3 regions of the Kribbella sp. NPDC056861 genome follow, and region 1 is predicted to be linked to each of the others. Evidence: riboswitches for the same ligand, from Rfam matches in the RefSeq annotation. Region 1 holds a riboswitch; each other region holds the start of a gene.
What was found. A riboswitch is a leader RNA that binds a small molecule or an ion and turns the genes downstream of it on or off. The one in region 1 is predicted to bind cobalamin.
Positions count from the first base shown of each region.

Region 2: another riboswitch for cobalamin. It lies ahead of AB0P21_RS10485 (prenyltransferase/squalene oxidase repeat-containing protein); the one in region 1 lies ahead of AB0P21_RS04100 (putative cobaltochelatase).
Region 3: another riboswitch for cobalamin. It lies ahead of metE (5-methyltetrahydropteroyltriglutamate--homocysteine S-methyltransferase); the one in region 1 lies ahead of AB0P21_RS04100 (putative cobaltochelatase).

Region 1 covers NZ_JBFBNQ010000001.1:907,607-911,229, reverse strand. The annotation lists gene cobN (cobaltochelatase subunit CobN) at 1-638, shown strand, start outside; gene AB0P21_RS04105 (5'/3'-nucleotidase SurE) at 683-1,438, shown strand; cobalamin riboswitch at 1,436-1,583, shown strand; gene AB0P21_RS04100 (putative cobaltochelatase) at 1,657-3,623, shown strand, end outside.
Region 2 covers NZ_JBFBNQ010000002.1:716,131-719,753, reverse strand. The annotation lists gene AB0P21_RS10485 (prenyltransferase/squalene oxidase repeat-containing protein) at 1-1,805, opposite strand, end outside; cobalamin riboswitch at 1,947-2,091, opposite strand; gene AB0P21_RS10480 (hypothetical protein) at 2,150-3,623, shown strand, end outside.
Region 3 covers NZ_JBFBNQ010000002.1:728,445-732,067, reverse strand. The annotation lists gene metE (5-methyltetrahydropteroyltriglutamate--homocysteine S-methyltransferase) at 1-1,491, opposite strand, end outside; cobalamin riboswitch at 1,623-1,836, opposite strand; gene AB0P21_RS10525 (hypothetical protein) at 1,924-2,442, shown strand; gene AB0P21_RS10520 (aspartate aminotransferase family protein) at 2,439-3,623, opposite strand, start outside.

The DNA.
Region 1 (3,623 bases):
AGCTGGCCGAGGTCTACGCGGTCTGGGGCGGCTATGCCTACGGAAAGGATCTCGACGGCGCGGAGGCCCGGCCGTCGATGGAGCGCGCCTACGCCCGGATCCAGGTCGCGGCCAAGAACGCGGACACCCGTGAGCACGACATCATGGATTCCGACGACTACTTCCAGTACCACGGCGGCATGGTCGCGATGGTGCGGCACCTGACCGGCTCCAACCCGAAGGCCTACATCGGCGACTCCGCGGTACCGGCGCAGGTCAAGACGCGGACGCTGGAGGAGGAGACCAAGCGGGTCTTCCGGGCCCGGGTGGTGAACCCGCGCTGGATGGCGGCGATGCAGCGCCACGGGTACAAGGGCGCCTTCGAGATGGCGGCGACGGTGGACTACCTGTTCGGGTACGACGCCACTGCCGGGGTGGTCGACGACTGGATGTACGAGACGTTGACCACGGAGTACGTCGCGAACCCGGAGATCGCCGAGTTCTTCCGCAAGTCGAACCCGTGGGCGCGGCACGGGATCGCCGAGCGGCTGCTCGAGGCTGCTCAGCGCGGACTGTGGTCGGAGCCGAGCGCGGAGGCGCTGGAGACGCTGCGGACCGCAGTACTGGAGACCGAGGGGGACATCGAGGATCGCGGCTGAGTGATCGGGCGGCGAGGGTGGCCAGGGTGTGATTGGGTGGACGCATGGCGTCCGAACAGCTCAGAGTCCTGGTCACCAACGACGACGGTTACGAGTCCGCCGGGATCCAGGCGCTCGCCGCGGCGATGACGGAGGCCGGCCACGCGGTGCAGGTGGTCGCGCCGTGGGACGACCAGAGCGGCGTCGGCAGCTCGCGGGCCGGGATGATCGGCAAGGCGATCGCGTCGAAGACCGGTGAGAACGGCTTCATCGGGATCGACGGGACACCGGCGCTGGCGGTGACGCTGGCCCGGCTGGGCGCGTTCGGCCCGTCGCCGGACGTGGTCGTCTCGGGGATCAACAACGGTCACAACATCGGCCCGATCCTGCACTCCGGCACGGTGGCCGCGGCGCTGACCGCCGCCAGCCAGGGCTTGTCCGGGCTCGCGATCAGCATCGACTCCGAGCAGCCGTCGTACAACGAAACGGCCGGTGCGGTGGCCCGGGAAGCGCTCTCTTGGCTGCTGGAGCAGCCGGTCGGGACGGTCATCAACGTCAACGTGCCCGACGTGCCCGTGTCGGAGCTCAAGGGCGCCCGCTGGGCCCGGCTGGTGCCGTACGAGCGGTCCCGGCTGGTGCTGGAGAAGTCCCCGACGGGCGAGCCGATCGTCGGCCAGGTACTGCGTGAGCCGCCGACCGAGACCGACACCGACGAGGCGCTGCTGCTCGCCGGCTACATCACCGTCACCCCGATCACCGGCGTCGGCGAACTCCCCGGCGATTCGGCCGCGGACCACCTGTCGGCGGCCTTCACAAATTAGCTCCACGGCCGGTGTGGAATGATCGCCGGGAAGGTCGTGGAGGAACACCGGTGACAGCCCTGCTGGGCTGAATTCCGGGGCGGTCCCGCCACTGTGACCGGGCTCTCGCCCGGAAGCCAGGACATCCGCGACCTTCCGCCAGGGAGCGCTCTCCGCGCCCCGGCGTGCCAGTGCCAAGGCGGGCGTGGACACCCGCGGGACGAAGGGAAGCACCGCCGATGGGGTCTACCCCGATCAGTCAGAACCTCAAGCCGGTCTCGAACGGCTTTCCCTTCACCGCCGTGGTCGGCATGGAGGACCTCCAGCTCGCGCTGATCCTTGCCGCGGTCTCCCCGGCGATCGGCGGCGTACTGATCCGCGGCGAGAAAGGCACGGCGAAGTCCACCGCCGTCCGCGCGCTGACCGAGATCCTGCCCGCCGTCGACGTCCTGGAAGGCTGCCGCTTCTCCTGCGACCCCACCAACCCGGACCCCACCTGCCCTGACGGCCCGCACCCCGCCGACAACAGCTCGCACCCGCGGCCCGCCCGACTGGTAGAGCTACCAGTAGGCGCCACCGAAGACCGAGTACTCGGCTCTCTCCACCTCGAGCGAGCGCTCTCTGAGGGCGTCACCGTCTACGAACCAGGCCTGCTCGCCGCAGCCCACCGCGGCCTCCTGTACGTCGACGAGGTCAACCTCCTCCACGACCACCTGGTCGACGTACTCCTCGACGCCGCCGCGATGGGCCGCGCCACCGTCGAGCGCGACGGCGTCTCGATCACCCACCCCGCGCGCTTCGTCCTGGTCGGCACGATGAACCCCGAAGAGGGCGAACTCCGCCCGCAACTGCTCGACCGCTTCGGCCTCACGGTCGACGTCGTCGCCAGCCGCGACCCCGCAGTACGGGTCGAGGTGATGCGCGCCCGGCTCACCTACGAGGCCGACCCGGCCGCCTTCGTCACCAAGTACGCCGGTCCGCAGGCCGAGCTGTCCGAGCGGATCGTCAAGGCCCAGTCCCGCCTCGCCGACGTGATCCTCACCGACGCGGCGCTGCGCCAGATCGCCGAGATCTGCGCCTCCTTCGACGTCGACGGCATGCGCGCCGACCTGGTCACCGCCCGTACTGCGGTAGCCCACGCGGCCTGGTCCGGCCGGACGGTCGTCGAGGTCGAGGACGTCCGCGCCGCGGCGAAGCTCGCCCTGCCGCACCGCAAGCGCCGCAACCCGTTCGACGCTCCTGGGCTGGATGACGAGCAACTCGAGCAGGCGATCCAGAACAGCACCCCGCCGGACCCTGATCCCGACGACGACCCGGATGGCGGCCCGGATGGTGGTCCGGACAACAACCCCGATGGCGGCCCCGACGCAGGGCCGGACGACGGCGGACCGGACAACGGGCGCCCGGATGACGGTGACTCCGCCGGCGAGAGCAATGCCGACGACCCAACGCTGTCACCCACCAACGCCGACTCCGACAAACCGGCCGAGAACTCAGGAAGCGCTCTCCCGGGCCCAGCCCCGACCGGCCAGGTAGCAGCCAGCTCCGCGCCGTACAAAGCCCGCCTGCTCACCATCGATTCCGCCGGCCCAGGCGTAGCCGGCCGCCGCTCGAGAGCGCTCACCGAGGTCGGCCGCGTAGTCGGCGACCGGCCCCGCGTCGGCCGCGAATCCGGCCGCCCGCACCTCCTCGCCACCATCCGCACCGCAGCCCCGCATCAGCACGCCCGCGGCCGCACCGGCCCCGGCCTCGCAGTCCGCGGCTCCGACGTACGCCTGGGCGTCCGCGAAGGCCGCGAGGGCAACCTCGTCCTGTTCTGCGTCGACGCGTCCGGATCAATGGGCACGAAGAGGCGGATGTCCGAGGTCAAGACCGCGATCGTCTCGCTCCTCCTCGATGCCTATCAGCGCCGCGACAAGGTCGGTCTCGTCACCTTCGCCGGTGCCGAGGCGACCGTCGCCCTCCCGCCGACCGGCAGCGTCGAGACCGCAGTACGCCGCCTCGAATCCCTCCCGACCGGCGGCCGCACCCCACTCGCCGAAGGCCTCATGAAAGCCTCCGACGTACTGCGAATCGCCGCGATCCGTGATCCGCGCCGACGCCCTCTGCTGGTCCTCGTGACCGACGGTCGCGCGACCTCCGGCGACAAGGCATTTGCCAAGGCCAAGCAAGCCGCAGGCTGGCTGGCCCAGCAGGGGATCGCGTC
Region 2 (3,623 bases), on a different contig from region 1:
GCCAGCGGACCGGCGTACCGGGCCTGGTCGTCCTCGTACGGCGCACCGCGGGTGTACGCCGCGAGCGAGTCGGGATGGGTGATCAGCGAGGTGATGCTGCCGAGCGTGTCGGGCAGCTTCCCGGCTTGCCGCAGGGCCAGGCCGAGGTCGACGGTGCCGTCATAGTCGACATAGCGCTTTCCGTCGCGATCGACCTCGAGGTGGTTGGCGCCGACCAGTTGCGTCTGCAGGTACGTCGCTGTGCTGTCCGCGCCGGGACTGCTGGTCTGGGTCGATGCGGGCGGCGTCGTCGGGGCCGTGGTCGGTGGGATGACCGGTGTGGGGGTCACAGTCACGGTCGGCTGTGGCTGCTGACGGGGGAGAGCCGGCGCGGTCGGCATGACGACCACCGTGTTGGTCCGGGTCGTTGTTGCTCGGGGGAGCGGCGGTGCCGTCAAGGTCCGGGTGGTGGTGCGGCCGGGCTTCGGCACGAGCTTGGTGACAGTCGGCGTCGAGGTCGGGCGCTGGGTCACAGTCGCCGTCGCAGTCCGTGTGGCAGTTGCTGTGGCCGTAGCCGTCGCGGTGACCGTCACGGTCGGCGTGGGAACCGTCGGAGGTGTCGTCGGCGGGTTCGGATCGGTCCAGGCCAGGTCGGCGAAGGGGATCGGCGCCAACGCGAACACTGCCTGCGGAGTCGACCGGCGCCATTGGTCGACACCGATGCCCAGTCCGTTGGCGATGCCGTCGGCAAGCGAGTCGCCGTTGTAGGCGATCGCGCCGATATCGGGGACCGCCGGGCCGGTGCCTGCGTTCGCGGCGGTCAGTTGCATGCCTTCGACCCAAGCGGTCGCGCGCGCCGCCTGCTGCGTCCTGCCGTCGCCGACTAGTGCCTGCGCGATCAGCCCGGTGCTGTTGGAGTTCGAGCCTTCCGTGGACACGCCGCCGCCGAAGGAGCCGTCCGGCTTCTGCACGGACATGAGCCAGGTGCTGGCGCGGGCGATGGCCTGGTCGATCCCACCGATGCCGTAGGCCTGCGCGGTCATCAGCGCCTGGACGGCCATCGCCGTACCGTCGCCGTCCGGGGCGCCCCCGGCTTCGTCGCAGGTCTTCAGGTCGTTGTAGAACATCCGGAAGTAGCCGTCGCTGCACTGTTGCCGCAGGAGGTACGTCACTGCCGACTCCGGTACGCCGCCCGAGCGGGCCAGCCCGATCACCGCGAGCGACTGGCTGAAGATGTTGGTGTCGTCGCCCCCTGTCGCCTTGTCGCGGAGCCTGCCTTGCTCGACGCCGGCGTCCTGACCCGCGATCAGGTCCAGCGTTTCCTGCCGCATGTTCCGGCCGCCGAAGTTGGTGACGTCCTTGCCCGCGGTCACGGCGGACAGCAGCACCTTCGCGGTGGCGCCGGCGATCCGTGCCTCGGGGTCGGGGTACCAGCCGGGACCCGCGTAGTCGGGCACATGGGTCTGGACGGCGTTGACCACCTGCGCGATCACCGTTGGATCGGCCTCGGCGGCGATCAGGCCCCACTGGGTGTCGATCGTCAGGCCCCAGTCGGGGCCCGCGAAACCGGGGATCGCGCCGTCGACGAGCTGGCCTGCCATCCACTGGGCGGCAGCTGTAGCGCCGGCGGTGGCGGCAGTCGTCGCGGGCGCTGCCTGCATGGTCTGCGGTGCCCGCGCTGCCTGCGCTGCCCGCGCTGCCCGCGCGGCTTGGGCGGTCTGCGCGGCTGGTGCGCTCTGCGCTGCTTGGGCGGGCAGGGCCGTAGTACCGGTGAGCAGTAGGGCGGAGGCGGCGAGTGCTGACGACCAGCGAGCGGTGGTGCGCATGGGACCTGGCTTCGGGGCGGGCGGCCGAGGACGGTGGTCCAGCCGCAGCCCGCTCGTCGCCCCGGCGCGCGCGTCGGCGCACGCGCAGCGGGGGACGGAACGTCGTCGGTCCGGACTCCGCCCGTAGACCACGACGGGTGAGGAGTTCGCAGGCTCGTCGGCGGGTGGTCCGGCTCGCGGAAGTCACCTTCCGCCCACGGTTGCGGGTCAGCGCCGGCTTCGGACCGGCTTCCCCCACGCGACGAGTCATGAAGTTGTTGGAGAGCCTGACGAGGTTACCCCGAACCCTTGTTCGACGCAGCGGAGTGTGTCCCAATGTGACTGGGAGTAATGGATCCGTAGCTGTGGGGGCGATGGTGGGGGACGAAGCAGAACCGGGACCGGCGCCGGCCGACTTCCGGTGGGTGGGGGCGATGCTCGCGGCGCTGGCGGCGGTCTGGCTGGCGATGAACGAGATCAGCCTGCTGGCAGCGGGCTTCCTCGCCGACGGCGGCACCTCCTGGTCGTTCCACGGGATGAGCGGACCGCTCGCCGCGCAGCAGTACGGCGGCTGGCACAGCAAGCTGACCGTCGAGCAGTTGACCGACTGGCTGCCGTTGCTGGCGATCTACCTGCTGCTCGACTTCGTCTTCATCGGGATCTACGTGCCGGCGCTCAAACGCTTCGTCCCCACTGGACCCGTGCTGCTACTGGCCGGCCTCGACGCGCTCGAGAACGTCGGGACGTACCTGCTCGGCCGCGAGCGGTGCGGCGGCGGCGACTGTGTCGGCAACGCTCAGGTGATCGGCCTGACCGTGCTCACCATGCTGAAGTGGGTGGCCTTCGCCTCCGTTCTCGTTCTCCTGTTCAGCTATCACTGGCCGACGATCAAAGCCGCCGTACCGCGGATCCGGCGGGCGCTGTGGATCCAGCGGTTCAGCCTGCTCGCCTTCCTGCCACTGGCCTTGCTGACGGTGGTGCCCGGCACCGACGTGCTCGACCAGCTCCCCGACGTACAGCGCCGATGGCTCGACGACGGCACCGGCGTCTGGCACGCGATCGCCTCCGCCCTCCTGTACTACGCGGTGCTGCTGCCGGTGGTCTTCTTGCTGGGCAGGATCCGCAGCGACTGGGCGGTGCGCCGAGTGCGCGGCGACAGCTACGGCTGGCCGTTCTACAACAGCGACGGCGAACCACGCCGCCACAACCTCAAGCTCTGGTTGATCGGTCCGGTGCTGCTGCCCCTGGTGGCGCTGGTGATCGCCGTGTCCGGCCAGGGTGAGGTCTTCAAGCGGCGGCTGATCGTCTTCTGCTTGATCCCGGTGCTGGTACTCGGCCTGTCCCGCTTGCTGCGCGGCAAGCCGGGGGTGGAGCCGGAGAAGTTGCGCGAGGTCGGGCCGTGGTTCCCGCGCGACGTGATGATCGCCGGCGACATGCTCGCGGTGACCGCGGTCTCTTTGGGTGGGCTGGGCATGGTTCGCGCCTTTACCGGTCTTGCTGCGGGCGACGCGGTCGGTCTGTTCGATTCGTCGTACGTCGTGCATCCGGTCGTGGCGGCGCTGATCGGCGTGGTGCTGGGGATCGGGGTGTGGCTGGCCTCGTGGCCGGTGCTGCAGGCGATCCAGCGGTGGGGGCGACCGGAGTCCACCGGGCTGCTTGGCTGGTACGGCCATCTCGTCACGCCTGGCGTGAACCGGGACGGGCGGACGACCGTCGTCACGCCGCCGCGGAGCAAGGTGCGGGCGGGCTTCATCCTCGGCGCGAGTCTCGGGATCTTGTTGCTGGGCTCGTTCCCGCGGCGGATCGCCGAGATGCTCGGGGTGCTGGCGGCGACGATGC
Region 3 (3,623 bases), on a different contig from region 1:
GTGCACGAGCACGTCCAGCCCGGCCTTCTCCTGGAAGGCGAGCACCTCCCGGATCTCCGCCTGGATCCGCTCGTCGTACTCCGGGACGCCGATCCGCTCGGCCCGCAGCTCGGCCCGCGCGGTGCGCAGCTCGTTGGTCTGCGGGAACGACCCGACCGTGGTGGTCGGCAGCAAGGGCAGTCCCAGGCGCGCTCGCTGGGCCACACTCCGTTCCCCGTACGGCGTCGCGCGGCGACTGTCCGCCGCGGTCACGCCGGTCAGCCGGTCGCGGACCTCACTGCGGTTGGTCAGCGCCGACCCGGCTCGCGCGTCGTGCGCCGCGCGGTTGGCGGCGAGCTCGGTCGCGATCGCCTCGGTGCCCTCGGTGATGCCGCGAGTCAGGGTGACGATCTCGGCCGTCTTCTGGCGCGCGAAAGCCAGCCAGGGCAGGACTTCCGGATCGAGATCCGTCTCGGCGGCGACGTCCAGCGGCACGTGCAGCAACGAGCTGGACGAGCTGACGTCGACCCGATCGGCCAGCCCCAACAGGGTGGCCAGCGTGGAGAGCGACTTGGACAGATTGTTGATCCAGATGTTGCGGCCGTTGACGACACCCGCGACCAGCCGCTTGCCGCGCAGCCCGCCGACCGAGGCCAGTGCGTCGAGGTTGGCCTCGGCGGGTCCGGTGAAGTCGATCGCGAGACCTTCGACCGGAGCCTTCGCCAGGACGGGGAGGGCTTCGCCGAGGCGGTCGAAGTACGAGGCGATGAGGAGCTTCGGGCGATCGGTGAGGTTGCCGAGCGTCGCGTAGGCACGCGCTGTGGCGTCCAGTTCGTCGGTCGTGCGGTCCTGGATGAGCGCGGGCTCGTCCAGTTGCACCCACTCGGCGCCGGCGGCCCGCAGGTCGGCCAGCACCTCGGCGTACACGGGGAGGAGTTGGTCGAGCAGTGAGAGCGGCTCGAAGCTGTCGGCGACGCCCGGAGCGGGCTTGGCCAGCAGGAGATAGGTGACCGGGCCGACGAGGACCGGGCGGGCAGCGAGGCCGAGCGCGACGGCTTCCTGCAGCTCGGTGACCTGCTTGGTGGAGTCGGCCGTGAAGACGGTGTCCGGGCCGAGCTCCGGGACCAGGTAGTGGTAGTTCGTGTCGAACCACTTCGTCATCTCCAGCGGCGCCACCTCTTGGGTGCCGCGGGCCATTGCGAAGTAGCCGTCCAGTGGGTCGGCGGCGACGGCCGAGCGGTGCCGCTCGGGGATCGCGCCGACCAGGGCGGTGGTGTCGAGCACGTGGTCGTAGTACGAGAAGTCGCCGGTGGGGACCTCGTCGATGCCGTCGGCGGCGAGTCGCCGCCAATTGGCCACGCGCAGGTCCTTCGCGGTCTGCCGGAGGGCGTCCGCGCTGACGCTGCCCTTCCAGTAGCCCTCGATGGCCTTCTTCAGTTCACGGTTGGGACCTTGCCGGGGGTAGCCGTACACGGTGGCCCGTGCTGCCGCGGCTGCGGACTTGCTGGTCAAGCGTCTCTCCTTCGTGAGGCGTCTCGTCGGACCAGGCGACTCGCGGAAGGGGAACAGCAGACACGGACCGTCGAATGGTCACATGCGCGCCGCGACCTTCCCACGAGGTCACCGAGGTCGACCACGAACGCTGAGCGTCCATGGGCAGTGGCAGGTCTTCGGACTCGCGGGCACGTCTGTTGCCAGACACCTAGTGGCCGTCGCTTCCCAGGTCCGCAAGGACCCAGTGCTGATGACGGCGGTCGTTCCCACTCACCGCTGCGGGGCAGTCCCGGAATCACACCGGGTTCCCTCTTACGACGTCCTACCTGGCGGGCAGGACGAACCAACTGCGATCACCACAGTACCCGCTGGAGTTGCTCTCGAGATGCGGGCTGCACAGTTTTTGCATAAGTTAGGCACTCAGTCGATCGGTGAGAAGGGTGGGGCCCGATGAAGGTTCGGCGAATACTGGCGGGGTTGGCCACGGTGGCGGCGCTCGCCGTCGCACTGGTGCCGGCCACGGTCGAGGACGCACCGGCGGAGGCGGCCGTCACCCGGTTGGGCAGCGCGGGGTACTGCCCGAACGCCAACGGCGTGACCGTGATCGTCGACTACCAGGGCCTCGGCGGGGCGACCGAGATCCGTTGTGCGCCGGGCGATCAGACCACGGGGCTGGCCGCGCTGGAGAACGCCGGGTTCGTCGTCACCGGCACCAACCGGTGGGGCAAGGCCTTCATCTGCCGGATCAACGGCAAACCGACCGCGGCCACCGAGCCGTGCGTCAACACGCCGCCGGCCAGCGCGTACTGGTCGTACTGGCACGCGCCGAACGGCGGCAGCTGGACCTACAGCCAGTCCGGCGCCTCCGCCCGCAAGCCTCCGCTCGGCAGCTTCGAGGGCTGGTCCTTCTCCCAGAACGCGGGCCCGACCACCAACCCGCCGCCGCGGGTGGCGCCGGTCCGCCCCTAGGTCACCTGCCGTACTGCGATCGCCGTGCGCTCAGCAAGCTCCGCGACCTGAGCGTCGGTGATCACCAGCGGTGGCCCGAGCAGGACGAGGTCGCCGGAGACGCCATCGGCACAGCCGGTGGAGTGGTAGAGCAGCACACCTGCTTCTTTGCCTGCAGCGACTATTCGCTCGGCGACGCGATCGGCCCGTGCGTACGGCGTACGGGTTGGTCGGTCGGCGACGAGTTCGACCGCGCAGAGCAGCCCGAGACCGCGGATGTCGCCGACGGCCGGGTGATCGCCCAGCTCTGCTTCGAGTGCCGACTTGAGGGCTGCACCTTGTCTGGCTGAGGCTGCGATCAGGTCGCGCTTCTGCAGCACCTTCAGTACTGCGTGCCCGGCCGCCGCGCCAACGACGTGGTGCGAGTAGGTGAAGCCATGGGTGAAACCGGCGATCTTCTCGTGCACCTCGCCACTGCAAGCAGCGAAGCCGAGTGGCCAGTAACCCGACGCCGCGCCCTTGGCGGCGACCAGGATGTCCGGCCGCACCTCCCAATGCTCACAGGCGAACCACTTCCCGGTCCGCCCGAAGCCGGTCATCACCTCGTCGGCGATCACCAGTACGCCGTACCGGCGGCAGACCCCGGTGATCGCGGGCCAGTAGTCGTCGGGCGGCACGCAGGCACCGAGCGCTGCACCCGAGATCGGCTCGGCAATGAAGGCCGCGACATTTTCCGGGCCCTCGGCAAGGATCAGCGCTTCGAGCTTCTCCGCATGCTGCTGGCCACAGCCTTCGGGGTGCGTCGGGAACTCGCACCGATACTCGTACGGCGTCGTGGTGTGCCGCGCGGATCCCAGCCACGGAAGATACGGCGCCCGCAGCCCGGGCCGCCCGGAAACGTCTAGCGCGCCCCGAGTGTTGCCGTGATACGCGCCCTGTCGGCCGATCACCACAGACCGATCCTCACCCCGGGCCAGGTGGTAGGCGCGTGCCATCTTCAGCGCGGTCTCGACCGCTTCGCTGCCGCCGGACACCGGATAGATGTGCGGATCGTCGACGGGTAGCAGGGGAGCCAGTGCGGCGGCGTAGTTCTCCAGCGCGGCGGAGGCGAAGGCGGTGCCGTGCGCATAGGAGACCAGCTTGGACTGCTGGGCGATCGCCTCTCCGACCTCCTCGACGCCGTGCCCGATGCCGACCACGAT